Dongshaea marina: one gene and its partner. The protein of the gene in region 2 interacts with the protein of the main gene of each other region in a pairwise test. Links are inferred from orthologs where the notes say so. Each region holds a gene or a part of one and is shown on either strand. Other genes may lie near its edges. The genes, in order: barA and clpA.

Evidence for each region.
Region 1: the proteins of clpA (region 2) and barA interact in binary tests that used the Escherichia coli proteins (3 or more experiments, as listed by UniProt). The link is inferred for Dongshaea marina from one-to-one orthologs.

Annotation. Positions count from the first base shown.
Region 1 is NZ_CP028897.1:626,039-642,506, forward strand. What follows is about bases 12,111-15,520. They hold barA (two-component sensor histidine kinase BarA), read right to left. Parts: upstream 15,140-15,520; coding sequence 12,311-15,139; downstream 12,111-12,310. Other genes in these bases: rlmD (23S rRNA (uracil(1939)-C(5))-methyltransferase RlmD), read left to right, coding at 15,220-15,520. Also shown: DB847_RS03215 (VOC family protein), read right to left, coding at 263-694; DB847_RS03220 (NADPH-dependent FMN reductase), read right to left, coding at 830-1,432; DB847_RS03225 (helix-turn-helix transcriptional regulator), read left to right, coding at 1,547-2,191; ybaK (Cys-tRNA(Pro) deacylase), read left to right, coding at 2,188-2,667; DB847_RS03235 (queuosine precursor transporter), read right to left, coding at 2,669-4,024; DB847_RS25900 (hypothetical protein), read left to right, coding at 4,064-4,186; DB847_RS25335 (hypothetical protein), read right to left, coding at 4,457-5,224; DB847_RS25905 (hypothetical protein), read left to right, coding at 5,861-5,983; DB847_RS03245 (EAL domain-containing protein), read right to left, coding at 6,173-7,327; IS21-like element helper ATPase IstB, read right to left, coding at 7,361-8,116; istA (IS21 family transposase), read right to left, coding at 8,126-9,673; DB847_RS03260 (hypothetical protein), read right to left, coding at 9,852-10,778; DB847_RS03265 (queuosine precursor transporter), read right to left, coding at 10,856-11,716; more of rlmD, read left to right, coding at 15,521-16,468. UniProt on the Escherichia coli protein: Member of the two-component regulatory system UvrY/BarA involved in the regulation of carbon metabolism via the CsrA/CsrB regulatory system. Phosphorylates UvrY, probably via a four-step phosphorelay.
Region 2 is NZ_CP028897.1:1,888,034-1,904,032, reverse strand. The notes cover bases 3,207-6,147. They hold clpA (ATP-dependent Clp protease ATP-binding subunit ClpA), read right to left. Parts: upstream 5,841-6,147; coding sequence 3,573-5,840; downstream 3,207-3,572. Other genes in these bases: clpS (ATP-dependent Clp protease adapter ClpS), read right to left, coding at 5,884-6,147; infA (translation initiation factor IF-1), read left to right, coding at 3,294-3,512. Outside these bases: DB847_RS09180 (outer membrane lipoprotein), read right to left, coding at 99-578; aat (leucyl/phenylalanyl-tRNA--protein transferase), read left to right, coding at 604-1,305; DB847_RS09170 (substrate-binding periplasmic protein), read left to right, coding at 1,739-2,233; more of clpS, read right to left, coding at 6,148-6,201; cold shock domain-containing protein CspD, read left to right, coding at 6,437-6,715; DB847_RS09135 (NUDIX hydrolase), read left to right, coding at 7,475-7,942; tRNA 2-thiouridine(34) synthase MnmA, read left to right, coding at 7,993-9,096; high frequency lysogenization protein HflD, read left to right, coding at 9,112-9,735; purB (adenylosuccinate lyase), read left to right, coding at 9,756-11,132; DB847_RS09115 (porin), read right to left, coding at 11,219-12,319; DB847_RS09100 (C40 family peptidase), read right to left, coding at 15,091-15,477; IS21-like element helper ATPase IstB, read right to left, coding at 15,557-15,999. UniProt on the Escherichia coli protein: ATP-dependent specificity component of the ClpAP protease. It directs the protease to specific substrates. It has unfoldase activity. The primary function of the ClpA-ClpP complex appears to be the degradation of unfolded or abnormal proteins.

The DNA of each region.
Region 1 (16,468 bases), 1.3 Mb from region 2 along the record:
GTCAAAAATGCTCTAGTGGCTCTGGTGATATTTCTGATCAAGGGCGATGTGAATTATCATCTTGGGATCATACTGGCAATCTCTGACTCTATTGGCGCTTATATCGGCGCCCGGGTCTGTTCAAATTACTTCCAAGGCTCATCCAGTAAGCCATTGTGGAGATAACCCTGAGTATGTCAGCTTGGTTATCGAAGTTTGTTGCGATTTAAGAGCCTTGGTTAGAAGAGAGCGGCCAGCAAACGGGCTGTGCTGGCCGATATTATTATGCGGGCTGTGGGTAGTAGTTGCGCTCTGTGGGGTTATCACTGAAGTACTGCACAAACTCGACCTCATTGCCATCGGGGTCCATGAAGTAATAGCTCTTACGAAACGGCTCATCGCCACTTTGGCTGTGATAGTCAAATCCTGCCTGTTGCAAGCGGGTAACCATGGCATCGAGATCCTGGGTAATGATCCCAAAATGGGCCAGGCCAACCTGGTGACCACTCAGGTCGCGATTTTGTCCCTCGCCGTTGTCATTGAGAGTCAGGTATTGGTAATCATCCCCGAAGTGCAGCCAGGTTCTTGGTTTTCCATACCACTCTCCGGTGCCTTGTCCGCGGATTGTCCAGTGAGGGAAAGCAACCTGGTAGAAGTTCAGGGCACGTTGGATATCTTTTACAACCAGGTTCAGGTGCTCGAGTTGGATCATCATTTTTCTCCTTGTTAGTGATTTTTATGGCTTGTTTTAGCTCAGAATTAGCGGGGCTAACTCCGGGCTTTAGCCAGTCATAATCCCTGATCTGTTTTATCCTTGGGTATCGATCAGTCCTTCGGGTCTTCTCATGATTTACATGCCAAAGCAGTACTCCTGTTGGTTGGGGTAGCTCGAGTGCTGACGGCGCACCTCGGTGAGGGCCTGTGCATACAGGTAGAGCATATGCAGGCTGTAATCGATTCTTTCGCGTAGTTGCTGCTCCAGAGGGGTTAGTTCTATATCTGGATTGAGGATGTTGGTTGCATCGCGCAAGATCAGGTGATCCGGGATGGCGACCAGCTTGATGTTTTTTAGAGCGTTCATCCTGAGTTCCGCAATGGGATAAGCACCGCTGATACCACTGACCACAGAGGCCAGCAACACAGGTTTATGAGCCGTATCCTGCAGGTTACACATCAGCAAAAAGTTTTTGAGTAACGGAGTCGCCATCCCATGCCACTCGGGGGTGATTAGGGCAAGAGCATCGGCCTGACGGATCTTTAGCTCCAGCTCATGCCAATCAGAATCCTCTGCGTACTTAGAGTCTTGCTCCCCACTCCAGAAAGGAAGACGGTAACGGATGAGTTCCAGATGTTCGACCTGCTCAAAATCTTGTGATCTGGTCTTGATAAATTCAGCGACCTTGGCGCTCTGGGAGTGGGATCTTTGGCTGCCACTAATGATGAGAAGCTTCATTTAGTAAACTTTTTTGTTTATTAATTGTTATGTAAAGTAGAACCTTCACTAAATAAAGTAAAGAAAAAAGTTTACAAAATAGCTGTCTGGGGAATAATGGCTCCAGGAGGTGCTATGAAAACCAGTGATAAAATCATTCAGCTAATCAAGCGAGAGGGGGCTCTGACGGCTAAGACCCTGGCCAGTGAGCTTGGGATCACCAGCATGGGAGCGCGCCAGCACCTGCAACAGCTGGAAGATGAGGGGATCCTCAGCTTTGAAGATAAAAAGGCTGCGCGTGGGCGACCGACCCGCTACTGGTCATTAACTGAAAAGAGCCGCTCTTTTTTTCCGGACCGGCACTCGGAGCTGACTCTGCAGATGATAGGCTCGATCAAGGAGATCTTTGGCCCCGAGGGGCTGGAACAGCTGATTATACACAGAGAGAAAGCCTCTTTTGAAAGCTACCAGCAGGCATTAGCCGGCAAGTTCGGATTGGCCGATAAGCTCCGGGTGTTGGTTGAGCTCCGCAGCCAGGAGGGTTATATGGCGAGCCTGGAGCAGCGCGATGGAGTGTTCTGGTTGTTAGAGAATCATTGCCCTATCTGTGCTGCTGCCAGTCAGTGTCTTAGTTTTTGCCGCTCTGAGCTGCAACTCTTTGAGCAACTACTCAGTGAGCAGGCCACAGTTACTCGTGAAGAGCATATTCTTGAGGGAGCCAGGCGCTGTGCTTACCGAATTACACCTGTCAGGGGTTCAGTGGATGAGGAGCTGCCATGACACCCGCGGTTAAGCTTGCGATAAAGCGTAAGATCTCCCATCAGCTCCATGAATACAGACACGATCCAGCAAGCGAGTCTTATGGTACAGAGGCGGCGGATAAACTTGGAATCGAGGCGGCTCGGGTATTTAAAACCCTGGTTGTCTCCCTTGATAGCAGGGAGCTGGTGGTTGGGATTGTGCCGGTCTGCTCCATGCTGAGCCTCAAGCAGATAGCTAAGGTTGCCGGGGCCAAGAGGGCGACGATGGCCGATCCTCTAGTGGTGCAGCGGGCGACCGGCTATGTGCTGGGAGGTGTCAGCCCGTTAGGCCAGAAGAAGCGGCTTAAAACAGTTCTGGATGCCTCTGCACTTGAGTACGACTCTATCTTTGTCAGTGCCGGGCGTCGAGGGCTTGAGATAGAGCTTGCTCCCGGGGCGCTACTGGAGTTGACCTCAGGGCGAACCGCCAAGATAGCCCAGCCTGAAAAAAGTTAAATTAGTAGCTATTCAATCCGATAGACTCCGGGTAGCTGAGGTTCTGGTTTCGGTACTTATGCCAGATTCGCATGAGGTAGGCGCTGGCAGTTATCAGAACTACGCCGCTCAGCCACAACGATGGCAGCGTAAGGCCGGTTTGGGCCAGCAAAGGAGAGCCGATGGCATAGGTGATGCCAGCCAGGGAGCCTATGGTCAGGGAGGCGGAGCCGATCACCCAAGATGGGTGTCTGAGCAACAGGATACGGGTGAGAGCGTTGTCGACTAGCAGCCAGGTGATGGCCCCCTGCAGCAGCAGAGTGATGAGAAAACTCAGGGGAGTGAGCTCGGGAGTTACTATGTTCAGCGCCAGAATGAAGATCACACCCGGAAGCTGGACCCAGGCCTCTTCCAGGTAACCCAGCATCCAGATACAGCCAAGGGAGAGGGCGGTTATCAGGATGTCTTCGATCACATCTCCCGAGAGTTGCTGATGGATGATACAGGTGGTGATGACCCCAAGCACAGACACTATAGCCAGGGTATGGATATAGGCGCTGTCCCTAAGGTAGGCCAGGGTCAGGGCACAGAGCGCACTGAGCAGCAGGGCCGATAAGCTGATATGAAGCTCAAACAGATTGAGGCTTGCACCAGAGAATACCAGCGCAAAGATGGCGAGGATATTGACGATACACAGGCAGCCACTTTTCCAGGCGAATTCACGGTATTTTGGGCTAACCGCAAGTGTTTTGACTGAAAGCAGGATGGCGTATGAGATAGGAATATAGGCGATAGACAGGCCAAAGCCCCATAGGAAGTAGAGCATGGCATTGTTATAAATTTCGTCAAATGGTGCCGTTGAATTTACAACGACATAGAAGTACAGTCCAGCGATGATAGCCGCACAAAACTGTGAGGTTAATGATGAAAGAGTAGCTCTAAACCAGAAACCATAATTCCTAAAAGACTTATAGATATGAGAGAAAACGATTATATCAACGACTGATGCTATCAGTGCATCAATTGCACTATATGCAATATCAAAGGGGAGATACGCCATTTTATTTAAATCGAGACTATGAGCATATTCGGGTGAGTTTGATGATATAAGAAAGAAGAGCTTGAGTAGTGCTGATGAGATTAATAGAATTATGCATGATTTGAATATTATCCTAAGGCTCCTGTTTCTCCCATAAAGTTCTGTTAGGCAATCCTCAAATACAAACGTCAAAGGGAAGACAAGCCATGACAGAGGTGTTGGAAAGCCAAACCCATCAAAGGTGCTTGCATCAGCAAAGCAAGCGGTCAAAATAGCTAATGTATAAGCAACAAATAGTATTGGAATAAAGATGGTTCTGGAGTAACTATAAACCGCCACACTGCCTTTATTATTGGCGACGACGATGGAGTCGTCGATTTGGGCGGCGCTGTAGCCTATCTGGATTCGGTCTTGATCACTGAATTGCTCGGTGAGGCCCTGGTTGACCAGCTCAAGGGCAGAGGTGCGCAGCTGCTTCCCGCTATTGCGGTCGCGGTATAGCAACTTCTCTCCCTGCTGGCCGCTAAGCTGGTAGCGGGGCTGTCGTTTAAGTCTGAGCATTGGTATTAAGGTCTCGTTCCCTGAGGCCGCTATCTTAGCGTTTTTGCCTGATATGTAACAGTCTCGTTTGGCTTTGATTCAGGTATTTAAGGGCTTTTCCGGGATGGCTCTCCATCCCGGATAACTTGGCTAGAGTTATCCATGCACTCATGTTAGAGGGCTGAACGAGATAGGTTTGCTTTGGTCAGCAGGAGCAGCGGTGCTTTAAGCTTAAAGTTGCCTGAGATGATAGGCCACGTCGTGGGTATCAGAGTAAGGGAAGTAGAGCTTTCGGTATTTCTGCCAGGTTCTCATAAGGTAGATGCTTGCGATGAACAATACGGTGGCTGTTATCCAGAGGGCTGGCAGGGGAAGCTGGGTCTTGGCCAGCAAAGGAGAGCCGATGGCATAGGTGATGCCAGCCAGGGAGCCTATGGTCAGGGAGGCGGAGGCGAGAAGAAAAGATGGGTGTCTTACTAACAGGATGCGAGTGAGGGCGTTGTCGACTAGAAGCCAGGCGATGGCCCCCTGCAGCAGCAGAGTGATGAGAAAACTCAGGGGAGTGAGCTCGGGAGTTACTATGTTCAGCGCCAGAATGAAGATCACACCCGGAAGCTGGACCCAGGCCTCTTCCAGGTAACCCAGCATCCAGATACAGCCAAGGGAGAGGGCGGTTATCAGGATGTCTTCGATCACATCTCCCGAGAGTTGCTGATGGATGATACAGGTGGTGATGACCCCAAGCACAGACACTATAGCCAGGGTATGGATATAGGCGCTGTCCCTAAGGTAGGCCAGGGTCAGGGCACAAACACCGCTTAGCAGCAGTGCCGAAACGCTGATATGGAGATCAAAGATATTGAGACTTGCCCCCGAGAATACCAGCGCAAAGATGGCGAGGATATTGACGCTGCTCAGGCAGCCACTCTTCCAAACGAACTCACGATATTTGGAGTTAACAGTAAGCCGTTTAACTGAACTTATAATTAAATATGCCAAAGGTAAGTATAGGACAGCAAGGACCATGTTATAAACCCAGAATAGGAACATATTCCCATAAACTGAATCAAGAGGCATAGAAGGCAAGGTATATATAATTATAAATCCACCAACAATTGAGCAGACCAGTTGAGATATAAAAGAGGAAGCTAGTGATCTGAACCAAAACCCGTAATCCCTTATTTTCTTAAACAGTATTGAGAATCCAAGTAGATCTATAAAGGAAGATAACGCAGCGTTTGCTGAGCTGAATGCAAGGTCGTTAGGAAGAAAGCTAAATGTAGTTGAAAGGTAATTTGCCTTCTCAATCGGAGATTGCCTAGCTAAAATCAATATCACTTTAAATGAGATAGCACAAACTATGAGAATTGATAATGACTTCACTATCATCATCAAACCTTTTTGAAATCCATAAAGCTCTGTTACACAGTCCTCTATCACAAAAACAAAAGGGATCAATAAAAAAGTAACTGGCGTGTTGATGTCTAGTATATTTATCGTTACAGGATCAAATACACATGCTAGCAAGATAAATAAAATATAAGAGGATAAAAGTATTGGATAAAATAAGGTTCTGGAGTAACTATAAATCGCCACGCTGCCTTTATTATTGGCGACGACGATGGAGTCATCGGTTTGGGCTGCGTTATAGCCTATCTGAATTCGGTCCTGATCACTGAACTGCTCAGTGAGCCCCTGGTTGACCAGCTCAAGGGCAGAGGTGCGCAGCTGCTTACCGCTATTGCGGTCGCGGTATAACAGTTTCTCTCCCTGCTGGCCAATCAGCTGGTAGCGGGGCTGTCGTTTAAGTCTGAGCATTGGTAATAAGGTCTCGTTCCCTGAGGCCGCTATCTTAGCGTTTTTACCTGATATGTAACAGTCTCGTTTGGCTTTGGTTCAGGTATTCATGGGGTTTGCCGGGATGGCGCTCCGTCCCGGCTTAGTTGACTAGTCAAGAGCCGAATTTAGGTTAAAGGGAGCGCCCTCGATTCCCACTAACTGTAGCTGTTCCCAATGAGCCTGGCTTTTGATGTGCTGGGCCAATAGTTGGGTCGATGTACCCTGCAGCATCAGGCGAATGCTCTCCAATGCCTTGAGCTGACGGCTTTCTCCCTCAATGTTGATCAGCATGTGCTGATCGAGTTTGAGATAGTCGACGCTTAGTTCACTGAGGTATTGCATTCCCTCAACCTGGCGCCCGGCCCGGTTGATGCAGAGCTTACACCCCAGGGCATGAAGGGCGAAACAGCCGAGTTTGATCTTATCAAGCAGTCTGGTTACTTCTGATTCTCTTATCTCAAAAATAAGACGTTGGCGAATGTTGGTTGGGTATTGATAGAGAGTAATCAGCAATTGGTTGAGCTTGAATGGGCTAGCTATGACCTTGGCGTGGGTGGTAATGCTCAAAGAGCCTTCAATGGTGTGGAGCAGATTATGGGCCGCGCTGAGCTTGAGCCTGAGAAAGGGGAGTTCGAGGCTACTTTTTTCTGCCAGCAGGCAAAGCTGCTCATCACCCAGGGTGTTACCACAGATCCCGTCGGTGAAGGCGCAGAGATTATTAAAAATCAGCTGTCGTTTCACGCCATAGAAGGGGGTTAGCTCAAACTCGATTTGCTGCTCCCTGATGCAGAGAGCCAGGTGCTTGCTCCAGTTATGCCAGCCGTGAGACTCGGGATAGTGAAGGCCCTTTTCAAGGATGAACCAGCAGCGCTGGTGGATGTGTCGCGCCTGGTGTAGGGCTTCTTCGGCCTGTGAGAGGATCTCAGAGACGGTCTCCATATAGGTAAAACAGACGATTCCGATATTAAAGGCGGTATCATCCGGGCTTTGAGTAAAGTAGTTATGGAGGGTCGCGCAGATTCTGGGGGCGAGCCCGCTAGCCAGCTGCTCGGTGTGGTTTGGCAACAAGATGGCGATGCTGGTGTGAGAGAAGCGGGCGACCAGGTGATTGGGGTATTCACGTAGCAGATGGTGGATGCTCAGGCTCAGGAGCTTGAGGGTGTCTTCATCTTTCAGGTGATTAAATTCGATTAAAAAGACTGAGCCGGTCGGGGCCTGCGTATTATCGCGATGGCGATCACCGAATAATATGATGTCGATCACCTCAACATCCCGTCTCACAGACTGGGTTATTTTTTACCCTGAGTGATCGGCATCCGTCAACTCTGCGGTGATTTTTCTCATCGATTCTCCGCATAATTCTACACGGATCGCTCCATGAACCAGACGATCCAGGATCGCATCCGCATGGGTTGATTCACCGATCATTGTGTGCCAGTGCTCCAGCGGAAGCTGGCTGCCGATCAGTGTGGCTCCGTGACCATGGCGAGCATCGATTAACTCCAGTAGATCGCTACGCTGAAGCGCATTCAGCGACTCCAGTCCCCAGTCATCGAGGATCAGAAGCGGCGTGTTTCTCAACTGAACCATCAGCTTTCGATAGCTGCCATCAGCCTGAGCCAGCTGCAGTTGCTCCAGCAGCTCTTTAAACCGGAAGTAGCGAACCCCGAGTCCCTGCAGACAGAAGTGATGGCCCAGGGCGCAGGCCAGATAGGTTTTCCCGCACCCGGTCGCCCCGGTCAGGATCAGAGTCTGCCCCAGGCTAAGCCAGTATCCCTCTGCCAGTGAGCGGATCTGGGCTCTATGCAAGCCGCGATCACTTCGATAATCCAGTTGCTCCAGATTTGCCTGCAGCCGGAATCGGGCCTGCTTGATAAGGCGCTCGATCCGCCGCTGAGACCGATCCGTCAGCTCCTGCTCCAGCAGCAGGCTGAGTCGCTCTTCGAACCCGAGTTCCTGGTAGTGCCCGGGTTGCTGATGTTGCCTTTCCAGGGCATCCCGGATACCACTTAGTTTCAGCTCCCGAAGTTGCTGTTTGAGTTGTTCTGTCATCTTTGATCCTTAGTGATAGTAGCCTGAGCCACGGATATTGAGGTGAGTGAGCTCCGCCAGACGATCCGGCTGAGTTTCGGGCAGTGGCTGGCCATCCAGCCCCTTTTCCAGGATGGAGCGGATCCCTTTCTGATAGTAAACGCCCGTTCGGTCTGCTCGCTGGCAGGCCGCTTCTAAGCGGGGGCGTCCATATCGCTTTTCCAGGTTGAGGATCCCAAGGCTGGCCCGATATCCAAGCTCCGGGTGGGACTTTCGGTAGAGCAGCTGTTTGATCACCGCAAGCGTGGAGGGGCCTATCTCCTGAGCCCAGTTCAGAAAGCGTCCCGGGGTCCATTGCATCTGCTTTTGGTGTGCGACCGGCATATGATCGGGGTGGGTGGTTTGCCCTCCCTGCTGATAGCTGCGTGGATGTGTCGCGACACAGCGACCACCATGATAGATCCGTACCAGGTTGTCGCAGATATGCGCTTCAAGCTTGCGTTTGAGCAGGGTATAGGGAACCGAGTAGTAGTGCTTGTCGAGCTCGATGTGATAGTCGATATGAACCCGAACCGCCTTCACCCGGGTGAACTGATAGGGGTTTTGAGGCAGCGATTTGAGCACCGGTTTGTCTAGCAATTCAAACTGTGATTTACGGCTTCCCGGCAGCTTCTTGAACGGGCGATTGTTCAACTCGGTGAGCAGAGCCCCGATCCGCTGGTTTAGCTGAGCCAGACTGAAGAAGGTCTCATGGCGCAGTTTTGCCAGGATCCAGCGCTCAACGATCTGCACGCCCACCTCAGCCTTGGCTTTATCTTTGGGCTTGTAAGGACGGGCAGGAAGCACTGCAACACCATAGTGTGCAGCCAGCTGCTGATAGGTAGGATTGAGATCTGGCTCGTAGCGACACGCTCTACTGACTCCGCTTTTGAGATTATCCGGAACGATCATCTCTGGTACTCCCCCCAGAAATTCGAAGGCCCGTTTATGGCTCATCACCCAGTCTTCCAGCCCCTGACTCAAGGTTGCATCGGCGTAGGTGTAGCTGGATGCACCCATCACAGCGACAAAGATCTGAGCCCGACGCTCCTCCCCAGTCCTCGGATCCACGATGGGCACGGTTGGACCGCAGTAATCAACAAACAGTTTTTCACCGGCTTTATGGCTCTGACGCATTGAGGGAGACTGGCATTTACGCCACTCACGATAACGCATGCAGTAATGGTTATAGCTGTAGTGGTTCTTGGGATGTCGCTCAGCATACTCCTCCCACAGGAGTTGTAGCGTCATCCCTTTGCGTCTGAGCTCCTGATGGGCCACGGCCCAATCCGGCAGAGGAGGTGTCTGACGAACCGTGATCCGGGTCTCAAGGAACTCACGGCGCAGCCGCTCTTCATCCCACTCAGCAGGCAGAGGCCATTGGCATAGCCCCATCTGTTGGGCCCTTTTGCAGTAATTGGACACAGTCGACGGAGACACAGACAGGCTGCTTGCGATCTGGCGGTGACTCAGGCCGCCTTGGTACTTGAGTCTGAGGATCTCTTTGAGTTTTCGCATGGTGATATGCACCGTTGGCATGGCTGGCTCTCCGCTCGAGGTCAAACAGAGAGCATAGCCGGTTAAAAAAACACCTGCGAAACGGGAGTTGAAATGAATAACATTTCGGTCGGGACTGCATAATATTCATGCCGATCACCCAATAATATAAAACTCAAAAGTGATCGCCATCGATATTATTGAGCGATCGCGATCGATATTATTCAGTGATCGCTATCGATCTTATTGGGTGATCGCGATGGACCAAAAAACGCAGGGCCTCGGGATTGGAGAGTTCGGCGTGAAGGGTGTGATCAAAGCGCTCGCGATTGGCTATTTTCATTTCGGGGTAGCGAAACAGGTTGTTGCGGTAGTTTGCATCCATCTGTAGGCGGCGGTTTTGTTTCTCCTGCTGCAGCTGGATCTTCTCATCGAGTTCACAGCGCTTGCTCTGGGGCCATTCATCGTCGGGATTATGGCTTAGACGGTAGAGCTGGTGGTTTTCAGCAAGCTTGCGACGATGCTCAAGGAGGGCTGCTCCGGAAACGGCTTGCTGTTGGCACTGGTAGCGGCGCCACAGGTAGAAGGCTGCCAGCAGCAGGGCAGCCATAGCGACTGAGCTACCGACATAGGCTGGTATTAATCCCTGAAAGACTCCAAGAGAGAGCTCGGTTTCATAGGTAATGCCCAGCAGAACCAAGGCGGTAATGCTACCAAAGGGGAGCAGGAGACGGCTTGGCTCGCGGGTTACACGCTTTAGAATCGCCAGGTCCAGGGCAAGGTAGATGATACCTGCCTGCAGGGCCAGGGTCACCGGGATACTCAAGGCGTCGAGTTCCATTTGAAGTGAGATAATGAGGATCAGGGTGGCGGCTCCCGCCAGCTGAAGCGGGGTGTTTCTGAGATAAGCCAGTACCCAGATACAGCAGAGGACGATGACATTAATCCATAGACTATCAGTATTTAGCTCGGGGATAGAATTACGTAGAAGAAGAGTTACCAAACAAGCAATTAGAGAAACAGCAATAAGAGTCCAAAGGTAGGCGCTGTCACGCAGGTAAGTAAAGCTCAGGGTGGCCAGCAGGGTCAGTAGCAGGATAGCAATGCTAACTTCGGCGCCAGCGAACTCCAGCGTCATCCCTGACATCAGGAGTGCCATGATGGCGAGAATCGAGACTGTGCTCAGGCAGGGAATATTCCAACGAAAATTGCGGTATTTAGGATCTACCTGCCGTTTTTTTTTACATACCAGAGAATTGCATAGGAGAGTGGCAGATACACTATGGACAAACCAAATCCCCACAGGAAATAAAGCATTGCACTGTTATATGTCTCGCTAAAGGGGGCAGTGCTTATAGTTGTAATATAATAGAAAATCCCGACTAGGAATGAGCAAACAAGTTGTGCAGTTAGTGAAGATACAGTAGCGCGAAACCAGAATCCATAGTTTCGGAATTTCTTATATATAAAAGAGAATACAATAATATCAACGGCGGATGATACAAAGGAGTTAAATCCTCCATATGCAATATTAAAAGGAAGAAAACCCATTGTTTCTAAAAAACGATTGTTCACATCTCCACCTGCATATGCGGATAGGGCAAAGATCCCTTTAACAATGACAGATGTGATTATTAAAAGAATAAAAGCCTGAAAAATGACTTGTAGACCTTTTTTTCTTCCATACAGTTCTGTAACACAATCCTCAAAAACAAAGGTTAATGGGTAGGTGATGAAGGATAGAGGCGTAGCTATACCAAATCCATTGAAAGTTCCAGCATCAGCAAGGCACGTGATCAATAAGACTGTAATATAAGCTGCAAATAGAATAGGAATAAAAAAAGTTCTGGAGTAGTTATAAACCGCCACACTACCCTTGTTGTTGGCTATAACAATTGAGTCATCCTTACGGGCGGCAGCGTGGCCTATGGTGGCGCGGTCTTCATCGCTAAAGAGTTCGGTGAGTCCCTGATTGACTATCTCCAGCGGATTCATGGAGAGGCGTTTATTAGTTTTGATATCTTCGAACTCAATTGTGTCCCCTTGTTCCACAATCAGCTCGTAGCGGGCTTTTCTGCGCAGCATTATGATCCAAATCCCTTGGGCAGTTATTCAAAAAGCTGGCATTTTATACGTAAGGGTTATGGGTGAATAGCAACAAAAGGATACAAATAGCCAAAATCTATAGCTTTACCCATTTTTGAAAGTCTTTGTGTGATGACGGGGTGGCTATTGGTTGTTTTTAGAGCACTAGTAAATTGAGATTGCCTTTGTCTTTTCGGTGACAGCTCGACACTTGGGAGCTTGAATAGAGGAAAGTGATTGCGTTCGAATTTGTTCTGGCTTATCGGTATTTCCCCTTTGATTCACGCTGAAAAATCGTAAAGCGATTGAAGTCGAATGGCAGGACGCCATGAGTGCGTAGCCACGCCAGGGGTGGAGTCTCTCCCAGAGAGACGGAACGAGAGATAGGGATATCGAACTGGGGAGGCATATCATGGATGGTATGCGGCGTGTCTATGCTGAGCTTCAAGGAGCAAGTGATTTTGAGGAGGTAGTGAATCGAGGGGCACCCTCGGGGTTGTTAGGGGAACTGGGAGAGCAGTTCCCCTGACCCGCCGCCGCTCGGCAGCGGCAATATGCCACAGGCACAAACAGCCGACCACAGGTCAACAGAGTCTAGTCTGTGAGTTTCGCCAGCTGTTGGCGGGCCGCGCTGATGGTCTGGTTGAGGATATCTTCAAGCTCCAACAGCTCAGGCTCAAGCTCATTGAGGAGTTCGCCCTGTTTGAGGGCGGACTCCAGGGTGTAGAGCAGCCGTTGCAGGCGCGGCACCCCCGAGTAGGCGCATCCCCCATGGAGTTTATGGACCAAAGCCTGAAAATCCTTGGCTTCGGAGGGGCGCTCCATTGCATCCTGCAACTCGGGGATAAACTGCTGCATCTGCTCGTAGAGCATCTCCAGCATCTCTTTAGCGAGATCAGGCTTGCCGGCGGCACGCTCAAGGGCCAGGGCCCAGCTCAGGGTGCTGTGCTCTCCCTGAGGCTCACTGGCGCTGCGAAGCTGTGGTTCCGGCTCCGGTGCTTCCACCTGCTTGGGGGCCTGGATCCGGGTCGCCGGGCCGCAGAAGCGCTCAATCACTTTTTGCAGGGCCCGCTCATCGATGGGTTTGGCCAGGTAGTCATCCATTCCCTCACGCAGCAGCAGCGCCTTTTCTTCGGAGAAGGTGTGGGCGGTGACGGCGATCACCGGGGTTTCCTTGTTGCGGTCGTGTTCGCGGATCTGCAGGGTGGCATTGAGGCCGTCGATCTCCGGCATCTGGATATCCATGAAGATAAGATCGAACTTGCTGTGGGTTGCCTTGTCGATGGCGTCACGGGCCGAGGAGCAGCTGACAACCTCCCGGACATGATCTTCTAAAATTGCCGAGATAAGCTTGAGGTTGGCCAGGTTATCATCCACCGCCAGCACCCGCAGATCCCAGTAGGGGGTTGTAGTGGTTGGCTGGGGCTGCTCGCTTACCGGGCGCTGGGGTTGGACCTCACCCGGAAGATCAGGGTGTCCCTGCATCAGTTGCGCCAGTTTGCGGTGGTTGAAGGGCTTGGTCAGGCAGCCAGTGGCTCCCATGGCCAGGGCTTTCTCACTGAGGTTGGGATCGCCGCTATTAAGGAGCAGCAGTACCTTGGTGCAGCTCGAGGTCGCTTGCTCCAGCTGCTCGAAGGTGTATTGCAGATCGTCAGACTGACTCTGGCCGATGATGATGGTGGAGTAGGCGAGCTTGAGACTGTCTTGCCAGTCGGCCGGTTGATTGCAGGGAGCGACTCGTCCTCCCCAGCTTTGGAGTTGCTCGGTCATGGCGCGCTGGGTATAGGGATCGCGCTCGAACAATAAAATGGACTGACCGGCCAGGGCTCCCTCAGAGAGCTGGGTCCTGGATGGCAGCGCATTGAGTGACATCTCGAGAGTAAAGGTGAAGGTAGAGCCTTTACCCTGAGAGGAGTTGATGCTGATCTCTCCGCCCATCAGTTGGATCAGGTGTTGGGTGATCGCAAGACCTAAGCCTGTGCCCCCATGGCGGCGGGTAATGCTGCTGTCGGCCTGATTGAAGGGGCGGAACAGCAGGCTTTGCTGCTCGGGTGAGATACCGATTCCGGTATCCATCACCTGGAAGGAGAGGCGCGCCTTGCGCTCACTGACCATTTTGAGCTGTTGGATGGTCAGCACTATGTTGCCGCGCTCGGTAAACTTGATGGCGTTACTGATGAGGTTGGTGATGATCTGCTGATAACGCAGGGGATCACCGGTGACGGCATCACACACTTGTGGGTCTATCTGTACCGTGAGTTCCAGACCCTTCTCCTGGGCGCCCGGAGCCAGCAGCGACATCACCTCATCGGTGGTTTCACGCAGGCTGAAGGGGATGAGCTCCAGGGTGAGCTTGTGGGCCTCGAGCTTGGAGAGATCCAGGATGTCGTTGATGATATTTAGCAGGTTGCGCGCCGAACGCTCGATGATCTGCAGGTAATCTTTCTGCCCCGCACCCAGCGGGGTCTTGAGGAGTTGGCGAGTAAAGCCCATCACCCCGTTGAGTGGGGTGCGCAGCTCGTGAGAGATGTTCGCCAGAAACTCGGATTTAACCCGGGCCGCCTCCTGGGCCTTTTTCTTGGCCAGCGCCAGCTCGACGTTCTGGATCTCCATCTGCTCCAGGGTTTCGCGAAGATCTGAGGTCGCCTGGTCGATGCTGAGCTGCATCTCCTCGTGATATTCGGAAATTGATTTTGCCATGGCGTTGATGCCGTTTTTAAGGGTATCGAGCTCGCCGGAGAATTCACCTCGGATCCGGGTTTCTAGTTTACCTTTACGGATCTGATAGACGGCATTGACCATGTTGCTGATCGGCTGGATGATGCCGCGGAACAGCTTGAGGCTGGAAAAGGCACTGAGCAGTAGCCCCAGCAGGACGATCAGCACGGAGACGATGGCATCACGATACTGGAGCAGTAGTACCTTGTCGGTATTTATCTCGATCGAGATATAGCCCAGGATGGGAGCCTTAGCCCGGGACAGGTTGGCCACTCCATTGTTTGCCGCCGCATCCTCAAGGATTGGGGTGCGCAGGATCAGGGTCTCGCCTAAGCGTTGTACCGTGGTGAAATGCTCCAGGGCCTTGCCTTTGGGCTGGCGCATCTTGATATAGTCACGGTGATAGTTGGAGGTGATGAAGAGCTTGTTGTCTTTGGTAAAGATGGCGATGGCATCGATCAGCGGAGAGTTTTGGCGGTGAGCCAGGTTGATCAGGCGCTTGAGATGCTCCGGGGCCCGCTGCTCCATCCCATATTCACTGGCGATGGCCAGGGGTTCGATGACATTGATCCCCTGCTGAATAATGTTGTGTTCCAGCTGCTGATAGCGATGGAATGTGAAGTAGCCCGCCATCAGAATGCCTATTACCAGGGTTGGGAGGATGGTCAGCGTTACAACTCTTGCTCTGAGGCCATATTTGGTCATGGTTTAAATCTTATGGGAGAATGGCTACCTCGAATCTGAACTGTTTATGATGACATAGACTAACTTGCGTACCAAGCACCATGGCCCAGATATTTAAAGCAAAACCCAATAAACTCGACCGCAAACACTTTGAGCTGAAGATTGAACGTCTCGATCACCAGGGATTGGGGGTCGGCAGGCATCACAACCGGGTAATCTTTGTCACCGGCGCCCTGCCGGGTGAGAAGGTAGTGGTGCAGCTGATTGAGCAGAAGAAAAATTATGCCAAGGCACGATTGATTAAGGTGCTGGAGGCCTCCCCATTGCGGACCCAGCCACCCTGTCCCCACTTTGAGTCTTGTGGTGGCTGCTCCTTGCAATATATGTCAGCCGAGCAGCAGCGAGAGTACAAGGAACAGGCGTTCGGTGGCCTGATGAGCAAGTTTATCAAGAGCGAGTCACTTCCCCTGTCCGAGACCCTGGCCTCGGATCCCTGGAACTACCGACGGGTTTGCCGGCTGGCGGTGAAATATGATCCTAGGAATAAAACCCTGGCGATGGGATTTCGCCAGCGCAATGGTTCCGGAATCGAGATGATCCAGGGCTGCCAGGTGCTGGAGCCGGATCTGGAAGTGTTGCTGGCTCCGTTACAGCGATGTCTCGAAGGGTTGTCATTGCGCAAACAGATAGGGCATGTGGAGCTTTACCGCACCGACACAGGTGTGAGTCTGCTGCTGCGGCACTTAGCTGAGCTACAGCCAAGGGACCGACAGGCACTTGAGACCTTTGCCAAAGAGCAGGGGTGTGGGATCTGGCTCGATGGCCCCGAGCGGGAGGTTGAGTCGCTGACCAGGGAAGCTACCCTGCCTGGCTATCGGCTGGCAAACTATGCGCTTGAGTTTAACTTTGTGCCAGGGGACTTTATTCAGGTCAATGAAGCGGTTAATCTCAAGATGGTTGAGCAGGCGCTGGATTGGCTGGAGGCTAGCGCCGAGGATCGGGTGCTGGATCTGTTTTGCGGGGTCGGTAACTTCTCTTTGCCACTGGCTAAACAGTGCCGGGAGGTGGTCGGGGTTGAAGTTGTTGAGCGGGTTGTGGAACTTGCGCGGCGCAATGCGGGTCATAACCAGCTTGAAAATGTAAAATTTCATCGGGCGGATCTGGCCAGTGACTTTTCCGGGCAGAGCTGGGCTCGTCAAAGCTTTAGTCATGTACTGCTTGATCCGGGGCGTGCCGGTGCGGCGGGGACCATTCCCTGGCTGATTAAACTCGCCCCACAGCGCATTCTTTATGTCTCCTGTCACCCGGTTACTCTGGCGCGAGACAGTGAGCAGTTGCTAAAGTCCGGTT
Region 2 (15,999 bases):
CGCTTCCCGTTTTGTGATTTGTGTCACACAAAAAATACCGACCTCTGAATCAGAGATCGGTATTTCGAGGATCCAAATCTTGTGTAATCGCAGAGCGATCAGTAGAGATCATCATCCGTGGTATCAACCCGAACCCCATCATCAAAATACAGGATCCGTACTCTATCCCCCCGGCTAAAAGTCATCTGGGGATCCACATCCTGAATCACGTCAACCAACTTATTCTTCTCAGTGCGGATCAGAAGCTCGACCAATCTCGAGTTAATCACCTTATCCTGACCCGGCTGATAGCCAACCGCCGCCCCGCCCAAGGCACCCACAACAGTCGCCACCTCTCTGCCACGACCATCACCAAACTGGTTACCCACCAAGCCTCCGATCACGGCGCCTGCCAATGTCTTCCAGCCACTATGCTTAGAGCGGATCACTTCCTGATCGGTTATGTAGCGAACACTGTCTATCTTGCCATAAACCACCGAGTTCACCGGACGAGCTACATTGCGCTGATAAGCATTTGCCACCCCACTACAGATGACAAACAGTAATACTCCCGATAAGATCCCCCTTACACCAATCATCTTTGATCCTCCTGTTAACTCGATTATGCCGCTCTATCAGCTCTCATCCGATAACCTGCTGTTTCCTGATCCCTGCAAGGCTCTTGAGGAGCCCAACGGCCTCTTGGCCATCGGAGGAGATCTGAGCTGCCAGCGTCTACTATCAGCATACCATAGCGGGATCTTTCCCTGGTTTGAATCCGATCAGCCTTTACTGTGGTGGAGTCCGGATCCCCGCTGTATTCTTAGACCCGATAGATTTAGTCCCTCACGCTCCCTGAAGCGAACCCTCAGGCGTCATGCCTGTCAACTATGGATCAACCGGGACTTCAGCCAGACGATCCAGCTTTGCGCCCAAACTCACCACCTTAAAACCGGCACCTGGATCACCGAGCAGATGATCCAAGCCTACAGCAAACTTCATGAACAGGGGGTTGCCCACTCCATCGAGTGCTGGGACCAGGATACCCTGATCGGCGGACTCTATGGCGTCAGTGTCGGACAACTCTTTTGTGGTGAGTCGATGTTTCACCTGCGTCAGGATGCGTCCAAGCTCGCTATCTGGGGCTTGTGTCAGCACTTTATCAAGCATGGTGGACAGCTGATCGATTGCCAGGTCACCAACCCACATCTGGAACGCTTGGGTGCCATCGAGTGCTCCAGAGAGCAGTTTTTGCAACATCTGGTAGACTTGAAACAGAAGCAGGTTGCTCCTGAGTGCTGGGAGCTACAGCAGATCCAGCTATGACCAAGCTCTGTGGCTATTGGGATCAGCTGTAAACTCTGCTGTAGCCGACCCAGCGAGACTAAATGGTGGGAGATGCTGCACTGGAACTGAGAGCAGGACTGAGATCATGATTCCCCAGGGCCTCTCAGGAGATACACAGCCCCCTGAACAGTGAATAATTCTGAGCGTATTCGATGCAGCTGAAAGTATTATTGATTGTACTCATATCATTCACTCTTCTTAGTGCCCCGAGCCAGGCAAAAGAGACGCTGATCATGTCCGGTCACCCGGAGTTCAATCCTGTGATGTATCGCCAGGATTCAGCAATCATAGGCATCGGAGCCGAGCTGGCCGAGATTATATTTACCGAACTCAACATTAAGACCCAAAGCCTGTATGTTGGCCCTGGAAGCGGGTACAGAAAAAAGCAGAATCAGCGGATATCGACTTTATCGTGGGGATCTATAAAAACAGAACCCGGCAGAAGTACCTGGATTATGTTCCAACACCCTTCATGGATAACCCGGCATCTATTTTTGTTCTAAAAGGCAAGGAGTTTAAGTTTAACAAATGGAGCGATCTGATCGGTAAGGTCGGGGGGCAGGTTCGGGGAGATAAATACCGCCAGGACTTTGAGGATTTCCTGGAAGATCACAGTATAAAACACCAATTGGTTAATAATATGGAGCAGAATATAGGAAAGCTGCGCGCAGGCCGTATCGATTACTTTGCTTATGGTACCTACCCAATCCTGATCAAGCTAAAGCATAAAGGTCTGCAAGGTGAAATTGTCCCATTAGATACTCCTCTTTACGTCGGACAGTTCTACTTTGCTTTTTCCAGTCTTTCGCCATTTAAAAAACATCTCAATGCAGTCAACCAAAAAGTCATTGAATATAAAAACGATGGCACGATAGATAAGCTGATCGATAAGTGGCTAAACCAATAGCCCTCTTCCAATAAGACTCGCTATCCTTCCCTCCGAATGATTGATGCCCTATAGCAAAACCATAAGCCGATGCCGTTACAATAAACATAAACAATTGATTTAATAAGAGAATATAGTGCTGTCCTGCTTAATGAGCAGGCGATGAACTAAGATTAATCTCATCTTGCCAGATAGCCGACTGGCATCCGCGCATCCTGGAGCAGTTTTTGCAACATCTGGTACACTTGAAGCAAAAGCAGGTGGATCCAGAGTGCTGGAGGGTACAACAGATTCAGCCATGACCGAGCTCTCTCTGACAGTTGGCATCACCCAAACTTATCCCTGTAGCTACCTGCCGGGAGAGCAGGAGCGACTGATCGTGATCCAGGATCAGGACTATCATAGCCCGAAGGTTATGAAGCCCTGCTACAGCTTGGATTTCGCCGCAATGGCAATGATCTCTACCGCCCCCACTGTGCGAACTGCCAGGCCTGTGAGAGCCTGCGGGTTGATGCACTCAACTTTCAGCCCTCGGCCAGCCAAAAACGGGTGCTGCGCAGTAATCGCGACCTTAAAATGACCCTCAGCCATCAGGACAAACCCGAATATTTTCGGCTTTACCAACAATATATCGACGCCAGGCATCGCCAGGGTGCCATGTACCCTGCCCGTCAGCAGCAGTACCAGCGTTTTATCCTGTGCAACTGGCTCAACCCACTGTTTTTTGAGTTTTACCAAAAAGATCGCCTGCTGGCGGTTGCGGTGACCGATGAGCTGTCAAACAGCCTGAGCGCCCTCTACACCTTCTTTGTTTCGAAGGAGCAGGACCGCTCCCTCGGACGCTATGCCATCCTGCGCCAGTTAGAGTATGCCAGGGCCCAAGACAAACGCTGGCTCTATCTTGGATACCAGGTTGATGGCTGCCGAAAGATGAATTACAAGCGACAGTTTACCCCCCATCAGCGACTCACTCCTCACGGATGGCAAAATTTCGACGAATAATCCAGTGTAAACTTTACACATGCCAGTAAATCCGGCATGATCCCATCGCTTAATTCAGAGGCTTAGACAAGAGGATTTAATGGCAAAAGAAGACAACATTGAGATGCAAGGCACCGTGGTCGACACCCTGCCAAACACCACATTCCGCGTTGAGTTGGAAAATGGCCACGTGGTAACAGCACACATCTCAGGTAAGATGCGTAAAAACTACATTCGAATCTTAACTGGCGATAAGGTCACTGTTCAGTTAACGCCTTATGATCTCACCAAAGGACGCATCGTGTTCCGTTCACGTTAAGCCCAAAAAACCCCGGCTTCAATTACCGGGGTTTTGCTTAACGCTCAAGAGAGTGACGAGTTATTCAAGGACCGCTTCACTCTGATCCTGAAACACAAACTTCAACTCTCCCTTGCTGGTCGTGACACGCACCGAGCCACCATTGGACAGAGCACCGAACAACAGCTCGCTTGCCAGAGGCTTTTTCAGTTGCTCCTGAATCACCCGCATCATAGGACGAGCTCCCATGCTCTTATCATAGCCCTTCTCTGCAAGCCATAGGCGAGCCTCATCGGTCACCTCCATAGAAACACCCTTGGCATCCAGCTGTGCCTGCAGCTCCACAATAAACTTGTCGACAACCTGCTGGATCACCTTGATATCCAGGTGGTTGAACCAGATGATGTGATCGAGACGGTTACGAAATTCTGGGCTGAAGGTCCGGTTGATCTCAGCCATTGCATCGTGACTATGATCCTGTTGCTGGAAGCCGATAGAGGATCGCAATGTCTCGCGAACCCCTTCATTGGTGGTCATCACCAGGATCACGTTACGAAAATCAGCCTTGCGCCCGTTGTTATCGGTCAGGGTGCCGTTATCCATCACCTGTAGCAGGATATTAAACACATCCGGGTGCGCCTTCTCAATCTCATCGAGCAGCACCACCGAGTGTGGATGCTTGAGCACGGCATCGGTCAAAAGGCCGCCCTGCTCATAGCCCACATACCCAGGAGGTGCACCAATTAACCGCGAGACAGTGTGCCGCTCCATGTATTCAGACATATCAAAGCGGATCAGCTCAACTCCCATGATAGAAGCAAGCTGCTTGGTCACCTCGGTCTTTCCGACCCCGGTTGGTCCGGCAAACAGGAAGGAGCCAACGGGGCGATTTTCAGCGCCGAGCCCGGAGCGGGACAGGCGAATCGCATCGGTCAGCACTTCAATGGATCGATCCTGGCCAAACACGACCATCTTGAGATCACGCTCCAGATTACGCAGCACTTCACGATCCGAAGAGGAAACCGATTTTTCCGGGATCCGCGCAATGCTGGCGACTATGTTCTCAACATCGGAGACATTGACCGTCTTCTTGCGTTTCTTGTGAGGCTGGACCCTGAACTGGGCTCCCGCCTCATCAATCACATCGATCGCCTTATCCGGCAGGTGACGCTCGTTGATATATTTGGCAGAGAGCTCAACCGCCGCGCGCAGCGCCTTATTGGTATAGCGCACATTGTGATGCTCTTCATAGCGATCTTTAAGTCCCTGCAAGATCCGGGTGGTATCATCGATAGAGGGTTCCAGAATATCAATCTTCTGGAAACGTCGTGCCAGGGCGTGATCCTTCTCAAAGATCTGGTTGTACTCTGCATAGGTGGTCGAACCGATACAGCGCAGGGTACCGCTGGCCAACAACGGCTTGATGAGGTTCGCCGCATCCACCTGCCCACCGGATGCCGCGCCCGCACCTATGATGGTGTGGATCTCATCGATAAACAAAATTGCTCCCTCGGTGGTCTCCAGCTGACGCAACAAAGACTTGAAACGCTTTTCAAAATCGCCGCGATACTTGGTACCAGCCAGCAAGGAGCCGATATCCAGCGAATAGATGGTATGGCCCTTGATCACCTCAGGCACATCGTCATGGACGATCCGAAACGCCAATCCCTCAGCAATCGCCGTCTTACCGACTCCGGCCTCACCCACCAACAGTGGGTTATTTTTACGCCGCCGACACAGGATCTGCACCGCACGGGTCACTTCATCCTCACGACCGATCAGAGGATCGATACGCCCCTCTTCGACCTGCAGATTGAGATTGGTTGCAAAATTCTCAATCTGGGTGGTGGTACTCTCTTCCACCGACTGCTCACTCTCTCCCCCAAGGCTGGGTGGCAACCCACCACTGCTTTGTTCCTTGCGGATCCCATGGGAGATATAGTTGACGACATCCAGTCGGGTCACATTGGCTTTTTTCAGAAGATAGGCGGCCTGTGACTCCTGCTCACTAAAGATTGCCACCAGCACGTTGGCACCGGTGACCTCGGTCCGCCCCGAGGATTGCACATGAAAAACAGCACGTTGCAGAACCCGCTGGAACCCCAGGGTTGGTTGAGTCTCACGCTCACTATCGTCCGCAGGGATCAGGGGGGTGGTTTCTGCAACAAACTGGGTGATCTCCTGGCGCAGCGTCTCGAGTTCTACACCGCAAGCCACCAGGACTTCACTGGCAGATGGATTGTCCAGCAGAGCCAATAGCAGGTGCTCTACCGTCATAAATTCATGGCGAGCCTCACGTGCATCTTTAAACGCAAGGTTCAGCGTGTCTTCCAAATCCTTTCTCAGCATAGGCGCCTCCCCAAAGCAACCAGTACATTGTTATGGTGTCGGCTCAAACTGTTTCCATTGAGCAGAGCAAGGGGTAGTCGTTCTCCCTTGCATAATGATTGACCTGAGCCACTTTTGTTTCCGCTATATCATGAGTGTAGACACCGCAGACACCCTTACCTCGATAGTGGATAGTTAACATAATTTGAGTGGCGTCATCCAAATCCTTACTAAAAAATTTCTGCAAAACCTGTACCACAAAGTCCATCGGTGTGTAGTCGTCATTATTCAAGACGACCTGATACAACGAAGGCGGCTTTATCTTAGTTTTTCCGAGAGCCGTTTGCTGCTCTTTGAAAATCTGTTGCTGAACACTACTCATATTTGGATCTTAGTACCTTCTTAGCCAGGAGACTAAACACCAATTTATCAACATTAATGTTTAGATAGCGAACATTTTCGTTAACAACTTCTTGACTCGCTCAAAAGTTCCTCTAAACTGACGAAATTGTGACGCTCCGTCACGCATCAGGCGAGTCCTCGCTAATATTTATAACTTGGCAAGCGCCAGTGACTCAACGACTTTAAGGTTTTTCAAACAAAAGGATGTAAGAAGTATGGCAACCGGAACAGTTAAGTGGTTCAATAATGCCAAAGGATTTGGTTTTATCTGTCCGGAAGGTGGGGGAGAAGACATCTTCGCTCACTACTCCATTATCCAGATGGAAGGATATAAAACCCTCAAAGCAGGCCAGAGTGTTCATTATGAGGTCGAGGCCGGTCCTAAAGGCTTTCACGCAACCCTGATCGTGCCAGTAAGCACAGATCCCCAGCAACTCCCTGTGCAAACATCCGTTCCAACGGAGCTTGAAGAGTCTGAAGCTGTTCCCGCGTGACGCTTTTAGAATCTGCATCAGCACTTCTGAACCTCAAAGCAGGCCGCGCCTGCTTTTTTACTGTCCTGTGCCCGGTCGCTCTCTTTTGTGTCTCCGCCTCTTCTGCTAAACTGCCGGCAACTAATCTCGTTTGAATCAAGCTATGCCCACGCCTCGCCGCTCTGTTCGCAAACGCTCTCCAGGTCATAAAACAACTCGCAACGCCTCACCGGCAAAGTTGTCGAATGAACCCACCCGGATGATCCTGTTCAACAAGCCCTTTCAGGTCCTATGTCAATTTACTGACGAAGACGGAAGAATGACACTTAAAGATTTCATCCCCATTCCCGGCGTCTATGCCGCCGGTCGCCTGGACCGGGATAGCGAGGGGCTGTTGCTGCTCACCAATGATGGAAAACTTCAGGCAAAGCTGACCCAGCCCAAACGCAAAACAGATAAAAGCTACTGGGTGCAGGTCGAGGGGATCCCCAGTGAACAGAGCCTCGATGAGCTACGTCAGGGAGTTACCCTCAAAGATGGCCCAACCCTGCCCGCCAAAGTCCGGCGAATCGATCCCCCGGCGATCTGGCCCCGCACTCCGCCGGTCCGAGAGCGAAAATCTGTGCCTGACTGCTGGCTTGAGATCACCATCAACGAGGGGCGTAATCGCCAGGTACGACGGATGACCGCCCATATCGGTCACCCGACCCTGCGTCTTATTCGCCACCGGATTGGCCAGTGGAGCCTGGAGGGGTTAGAGCCGGGTCAATGGAGGGAGCTATGAGCTTTTCCCCCCATGTCACCGTGGCCTGCATCGTTGAAGCGAACCAGCGTTTTCTGCTGGTTGAAGAGTTCGATAGGGGCACCCGGGTGTTCAATCAACCGGCGGGTCACCTGGAGGCCGGAGAATCACTGATCCAGGCGGTGACACGGGAGCTCAAAGAGGAGACTGGCCTTGAGCTTGAGCCCGATGGCCTGGTGGGGACCTACCTCTTTACCAGCCCTCACAACGGCATCACTTACCTGCGTTTTTGCTTCTACTGCAAGTTGAATCAGCAGCCCATCGGGCATCGAGGAGATGATCCCGACGGTGATATCATCGCCTGCCACTGGCTGACCCGCCAGCAGATAGAAAAACTGGACAATCTTCGCTCGCCCCTGGTACTGCAGTGTCTTCAGGATTATCTCAGGGGGCAGCGCGCACCTTTAACCCTGGTACAAAGTGATCGGGACACATCTGTCCAATAAATGGGAAATTTGCTAAGATGCCCGGGTCTTTTAGCAAGTTATGCAAATCCATGAATCAAAAATCATCACAAAAAGTTATCATCGGCATGTCTGGCGGTGTTGACTCCTCCGTTTCTGCCTCCCTGCTACTTGAACAGGGCTACCAGGTGGAAGGCCTGTTCATGAAGAACTGGGAAGAAGATGACACGGATGAATATTGCTCAGCCTCAGAAGATCTCGCCGATGCCCAGGCGGTCTGTGACAAGCTGGGAATCGAGTTGCATACCATCAACTTTGCTGCCGAATACTGGGATAACGTGTTTGAACACTTCCTGTCTGAATACAAGGCAGGGCGGACCCCGAACCCGGATATCCTGTGTAATAAAGAGATCAAGTTTAAGGCTTTCCTGGAGTTTGCTGCCGAGGAGCTGGGTGCCGACTATATCGCCACCGGCCACTATGTCCGGCGTCACGACACCCAGGATGGCCATGTGCAGATGCTCAGAGGCTTGGATCACAACAAGGATCAAAGCTACTTCCTCTACACCCTGAGTGAAGATCAACTGCGCCAGAGCCTGTTCCCGGTCGGCGAGCTGGAAAAGCCGGAGGTGCGGGCAATCGCCGAAACCAAAGAACTGATCACCGCCAAGAAAAAGGACTCCACCGGGATCTGCTTCATCGGAGAGCGCAAGTTCCGTGACTTCCTGGCCCGCTACCTGCCTGCCCAACCGGGCGATATAGTTACGGTTGACGGTGAGGTGATCGGCAAACATCAGGGCCTGATGTACCACACCCTGGGTCAACGTAAGGGGCTTGGGATCGGTGGTCTGAAAAATTCCGGGGAACAACCCTGGTATGTGGTGGATAAAGATCTTGAGAACAACCAGCTGATCGTGGCTCAGGGGGATGATCATCCCCGCCTCTTTGCCAAAGGATTGATCGCCCGTCAGCTTCACTGGGTAGACCGTCAGCCTGTCACCCAGAGTCTGCGTTGCACCGTGAAAACCCGTTATCGTCAACAGGACCTCCCCTGTACCATCACTCCGGTCGATCCCGATACCATAGAGGTGATGTTTGACGAACCGCTTGCCGCCGTCACTCCCGGACAATCCGCCGTATTCTATCTGGGTGATATCTGTCTGGGTGGCGGAGTGATTGAAGCCCCCATCAAATAGAGAATAGGAAGCATAGTGAGCGATAAAATCACTTCTCAAACCCTCGCCTTTGCCGGAATCTGCCAGGCTGCGGCTCTGGTTCAGCAACTGGCGCGCCAGGGTAATTGTGATGATCAGGAATTCTATCAAACCCTGCACAGCATTATTGAGACCGATCCTCAAAACCCCCTTGCTGTGTTCGGAAGCCACCAGCACCTGCGACTGGGTTACCAGACCATCATTAACCAGCTCAGTGCCGAGGCATCGGATCGTAATGGCGAAATCACCCGCTACATCGTGGGTCTCATCGCCCTGGAGAGTAAGATCGGCAAACGCCGGGATCTGATGAATATGCTGGGCGAGCGGGTAAGCCAGGTCAAACGTCAGCTCACCCATTTTGATCTCACATCTGAATCGGTGCTGGCCAATCTCGCCAGCATCTACAGTGACATTATCAGCCCGAATGGGCCAAAAATTCAGGTTGCCGGGACCCCCCTATATCTCCAGCAACCTGTCTATCAGCACAAGATCCGCGCTCTGCTGCTTGCCGGCATCCGGGCCTGTGTCTTGTGGCGCCAGGTCGGAGGGAGACGACACCACATCATCTTCTCCCGTAAAAAACTGACCCAGCAAGCACAAAAAATGATCACCCAGTTCTAAGCCCCCTAAGGAGTTTGTGAATGAAACTGTCGGCATTGACCGCGATTTCCCCTATCGATGGACGCTACGGTAGTAAAACTGAGCAACTGCGTTCAATCTTCAGCGAATATGGCCTGATCCGCTTTCGGGTAGAAACTGAAGTGCGCTGGTTGCAACAGCTGGCACAACACCCTGCCATTAAAGAGGTTCCCTCTTTCTCTGAAGATGCCTACCAGAAACTGGAATCGATCATCACTGAGTTTGGTGAAGCCGATGCCGAGATGATCAAGACCATCGAGCGCACCACCAATCATGACGTCAAAGCGGTTGAGTACTACCTCAAAGAGAAGGTCTCCGGACACCCTGAGCTGGAAGCCGTAAGCGAATTTATTCACTTTGCCTGTACCTCCGAAGATATCAACAATGTCTCTCACGCCCTGATGCTCAAGGAAGCACGCGAGCAGGTGATCCTGCCGTTCTGTAACCAGCTGCATGATGCGATTGCTGCCCTGGCGACTGAGCTGCGTGATGTACCCCTGCTGTCACGCACTCATGGCCAACCCGCCAGCCCCAGCACCATGGGTAAAGAGATGGCGAACTTTGCCTACCGTCTCAAGCGCCAGATCCGTCAGATCGAATCGTGCGAAATCATGGCTAAGATCAATGGTGCCGTTGGCAACTACAACGCACATCTGAGCGCTTATCCGGATATCAACTGGCACAATTTTGCCCAGCAATTCATCGAGCAGCAGGGCCTGACCTGGAACCCTTATACCACCCAGATCGAGCCCCACGATTACATCGCAGAGCTGTTCGATGCCCTGGCGCGCTTTAATACCATACTGCTCGACTTTGATCGGGATATCTGGGGTTACATCGCCCTGGGTCACTTCAAGCAAAAAACCGTGGCCGGAGAAATTGGCTCCTCCACCATGCCGCACAAGGTCAACCCCATTGACTTTGAAAACTCCGAAGGCAACATTGGTCTGGCAAACGCCCTGTTCAGCCACCTGGGCAGCAAGCTTCCGGTCTCTCGCTGGCAGCGTGATCTCACCGACTCTACCGTGCTGCGTAACTTAGGAGTTGCCATCGGTTACTCGCTAATCGCCTATCAGTCGACCCTCAAGGGGATCGGTAAACTTGAGATCAACCTGGCACAACTAGCTGCCGAGCTGGACCAGAACTGGGAAGTTCTGGCCGAGCCGGTTCAGACCGTGATGCGCCGCTATGGGATCGAAAAGCCTTACGAGAAGCTCAAGGAGCTGACCCGGGGCAAGCGCGTTGATGCACAGGCGATGCAGCAATTCATCGACTCTCTGGATCTGCCCGAGCAGGCCAAGCGGGAGCTTAAGGCGATGACCCCGGCCAACTATATTGGGGCAGCACCGAGCCTGGTCGATAAGCTCGGCGAGTATTAATTTAAGCTCTGACTACCCGCAAAAAACCCGGCATCTACCGGGTTTTTTATGGCTTGGACGATTAGCAAGATCGCACAGGGAAGCGATCAATAGTAATAGTAGAGACCCACATAGAGCTGATTATCCGGATCCGTCACCACTGGATTACCGGAGTCATCCTGTTCACTGAAGATCTTGTGATTAAACACATACTCGGTCACCGCAAATATATTTGAGGTGAAGTTGTACTTAGAGCCAAGCACCAGGTTGTTAGAAAAGGTTGAGCTCACACCTGAAGGCACATCTCCATCAGAGGCTTTCTGGTAGCTATATTCAGCATAAGGAGTCCACTGCTTAAAGTGGTGCTGAATACTCAATACCACCCCATTGGATGCAATATCCTGAGTTTTGCTGGCATCCGGCACATCTGTATTCTTAATGGTCATATATTCATAGCTTGCAGCCAGTTGCAGCCCCTTAAGATTATAGGTGCCGCCAACGGACCAGTTCACTTCGTGAACACCGGTCTCAAAGCTCACCGACTGAACTCCGGCTGCCAGATCTAACACACCGGCAGTTTTGAAATCATAGGGATGCTCTACCGAGGCCTCAAACACATTGGTACGCACCGCATCCTTGGTACCATAAGTTTGCCAGAAGGTATCCGCATCTCCCGAGGCATGGGCACCGGCGGTAAACTGCAAATTATACCCATGCACTGATACGGCATAGTTCACCACACCCTGCTCAAAGCTGCGATCCTCATAGCTATCTCCGCCAAAGTACCAGACGATATCTGCAATTTCGCACGGAATGCTAAAGGCTCCCGCCTGTTGACCAAAGGTCAATGTACCGTATTCATGCCCGTTAAAACCCGCGTAAGCCTGCCTGGAATCAAAGGTTCCGTCACTGCTGCGCTCGGCTGCAACATCCCAGGCAATTGAACTGACCGCATCCCATTGCTCGTTTAACTTCTGGGTTAAATCAAACCCTAAACGGGCACTGGCGGTAAAGTGGGTGTTATCTCCCTCACTGCCGGGGTTATCTGTGGGGCGGGCATTATTATCATGCCCGGTAAGAAAGCGTGGATTGACCCGTCCATAAAGACCGACGGTACTCCCATCTTTAGAATAAATCGTGGTGGTTGCATTCGCCGCGGCGCTTGCACAAAGAGCCGCAACCACGACTGCAGTAGCTGTTTTTTTCATAGATCTGTCACCTAAAGAAACAATTAAACAAAAAAAGATCTAATTATTTCGGGTTCTTTATTCCCGTTTTTATTATTCCCTGTACCGGATATACCCCGAAAAGGTGAAGCACTCAGATTTTTGGCACACTCAAAGAGCCATCAGATAAATGGCATATTTGTATCGAATCATGATGAATAGGATATACCTATATGAAAAGATCCATGAATAAAGCATGGCCCATCATATGAAACAGTGAAAAAATAAACCTCTGAAATGCAGTTATAGCACCTTAATTAAGCTCCCTCTTACAGTTTTATATCTTCAGCTGCATGTCATGTTCTGTCATGAGCTAATTAACCCTATCACTGGAAAAAAATGCGTTCAATGAAAATTTGATATCAATCACATATTTATGAAAGTAAACAACTATAGAGCAAGTTAAATTTTAACCAGAGCCTCCACCTCTGAATCCATAAGCCAACCCCCGATATCCAATAGCAAAAACCCTAATGACCGAATTAAATACCCTTTAAATATCAACACAATAGACACCAGACCGTGATAAGGACCGCATTCGCAACACCAAATGACGAATTAAATATCATTCGAATTTAGTTCTGTAATACTCTATGAATAAACTTTTATTCCCATCATCCTCAGCGGAGTAACTGAATGAATAACAAAAGTATTTGCAAACGCCACTTCTTTATTAGGAAACCTGAAATAACTCACCTCTAGTCTAACGATCAAAATAAAAAACAAGACTTAGCACTGACCTCCACTAAAGAGTAACGGTTTGTAACCCGTCGTTTACTTGTTGATTAATAAGATATCACTATGTTAGTTTCTAGGAGGTTAAACAGAGCGCGTTATATGTATAGGTTATGCCAGCAATCAAGTCGCCATCGTGAATGATTTTTTATCCATGGAGTTCACCGAAAAAAACATTCAGCTTGTTTACCGGCATGATATCTAATAATTCATACTACATGCCTGTGCATTTATGAGATAAATTTCTCTATCACACGCTCTGAGAATATCGATAAATAGCCTTCATCCCGACCCATGCTGTGACAGGGACCTTTACCAAGGAGCCACTATGTTTCATTTCAATCGGGCTACAGCCTCTGTGCTGATCGCAGGAGCAAGCCTATGCTCATTGCAACTCGTTCATGCTGCCGAAGTTCCCTCCGGAGTTAAGCTTGCCAAAGAGCAAGTGATTCACATCAATAATGATGCTGAACCCCAATCTCTCGATCCCCAGAAAGTATCCGGACTATACGGCGGCACTATCGACAATGATCTGTTTGAGGGACTGGTTATTGCCTCACCTGAGGGTGGAGTCAGACCCGGAGTTGCTAAAGATTGGCACGTCAGCAAAGATGGTAAGACTTATACCTTTCACCTCAGAGAAGATGCCCGCTGGTCTGATGGATCCCCGGTCACAGCCGAAGATTTTGTTTATTCATGGCGGCGCGCCGTTGATCCTAACACCGCCGCCCCCTATGCCGGCTATGTCGCTATGGCCAACCTGAAAAACGCTCAGGCAATTATCGACGGTAAAAAATCACCAGAAACTTTAGGTGTCAAAGCCATCAATGCACACACGCTGCAAGTAACCCTGGCTCAGCCCGTCTCCTACTTCGTGCAAATGCTGCAACACCATATCTTCTCCCCGGTTCCCGAGCGAATCATCTCTAAATGGGGTGATCACTGGACCCGTCCCGAACACATGGTGAGTAATGGCGCCTATAAGCTCGATAACTGGGTGGTGAATGAAAAAATAGTCCTAAAACCTAACCCGGAATACTGGGATCACAACAACACTGTTGTTCAGGAGGTCGATTACCTGCCGATTACCGATGAGCAGGCGGGAATCAACCGCTTTATGGCCGGAGGTGTCGATGTCACAAGTGTTCCGGCCATGCAGGTACACCGGATGAAAAAGCTCTATCCCCAGGAGCTTCACCACTCCCCAAGCTTAACCGTCAACTACCTCTCTTTTAATACCCGCAAACCACCCTTTAATGATGTCAGGGTGCGCAGAGCCCTCTCCTATGCCATCGACAGGGAGGTAATTGTCAAAGATGTGTTGATGGATGTAGGCTATCAAGCCGCCTATAGCTTTACCCCCCTTATTACCCACGACTTTATTGCCCCTAAGCTGCCATGGTCACAATGGACCCAAAAGCAGAGGGATCAAAAAGCCAGAAAGCTGCTGAAAGAAGCGGGCTACAGCGCCAGCCACCCCTGGTCTTTCACACCACCTACACCAAGACGCCATCGGTAAAACGCTTGAATGTTGCCATGGGCGCGATGTGGCAGCAGGCTTTCGGCCCCATGGTGAAGATCAGCTACGACAATCTGGAGTGGAAAACATTTCTGGATAGAGTCAATCATGGCCAGTTCGAGGTGGTCTCCATGGGCTGGTCGGCAGACTTTAACGACCCAGCCACCTTCCTTGGGATCATGCGCTGCTCTGATGGCAACAATAGTGCCGGCTGGTGTGATCCTGCTTTTGACAAACTGCTCGATGATGCAAGAGCAACCAATAATGAAAAGCGTCGCATTAAAGATTATCAGCAAGCGGAAGCCATCATAGAGCGGCAGTTCCCGATGACCGGTATCTATGGCTCGGGTGGAAACAAGCTGGTCAAATCTTACGTGGGTGGCTACTCCTTTAACCCCATGGGGATGCGTTACTCAAAAGATCTCTACATCAAGGCCCACTCCTGAATCCGCTTCTCGGGAGCCCCAAAATGGCGCTTAGCGCCATTTTGGGACTGTTATCAGGATTTCAGGCGCCTCGCGCCCAGATAGAGCTTGCTCCAATACGTTGCATTCAGATCACTGAGTTGCAGGTAGGGGGCATTTTTTCCCTGGTTATCGGAGACGGTGGCATCGATAAACAGCAATTTGTCGTGCTGCTTTTTGAGGAACATCCCCACATGGGTCACTCTGTCCTTGCCAAAAAACAGCAGATCACCCGGATGCAAAGCGTTGCGTTTTACCGATAGAAAACCCTTCCACTGGGCCTGGGGGCCAGAGTCGCGTGGCAGGATAACCCCCATGGTTTTATACATCTGCTGCACAAAACCTGAACAATCAAAACCAAAGCTAGAGCTCCCTCCCCAGGTATAGGGGGTTCCGATAAAGCGGGTCGACAGGCTTACCATGCGTATTATCGCGATGGCGATCACCGAATAATATGATGTCGATCACCTCAACATCCCGTCTCACAGACTGGGTTATTTTTTACCCTGAGTGATCGGCATCCGTCAACTCTGCGGTGATTTTTCTCATCGATTCTCCGCATAATTCTACACGGATCGCTCCATGAACCAGACGATCCAGGATCGCATCCGCATGGGTTGATTCACCGATCATTGTGTGCCAGTGCTCCAGCGGAAGCTGGCTGCCGATCAGTGTGGCTCCGTGACCATGGCGAGCATCGATTAACTCCAGTAGATCGCTACGCTGAAGCGCATTCAGCGACTCCAGTCCCCAGTCATCGAGGATCAGAAGCGGCGTGTTTCTCAACTGAACCATCAGCTTTCGATAGCTGCCATCAGCCTGAGCCAGCTGCAGTTGCTCCAGCAGCTCTTTAAACCGGAAGTAGCGAACCCCGAGTCCCTGCAGACAGAAGTGATGGCCCAGGGCGCAGGCCAGATAGGTTTTCCCGCACCCGGTCGCCCCGG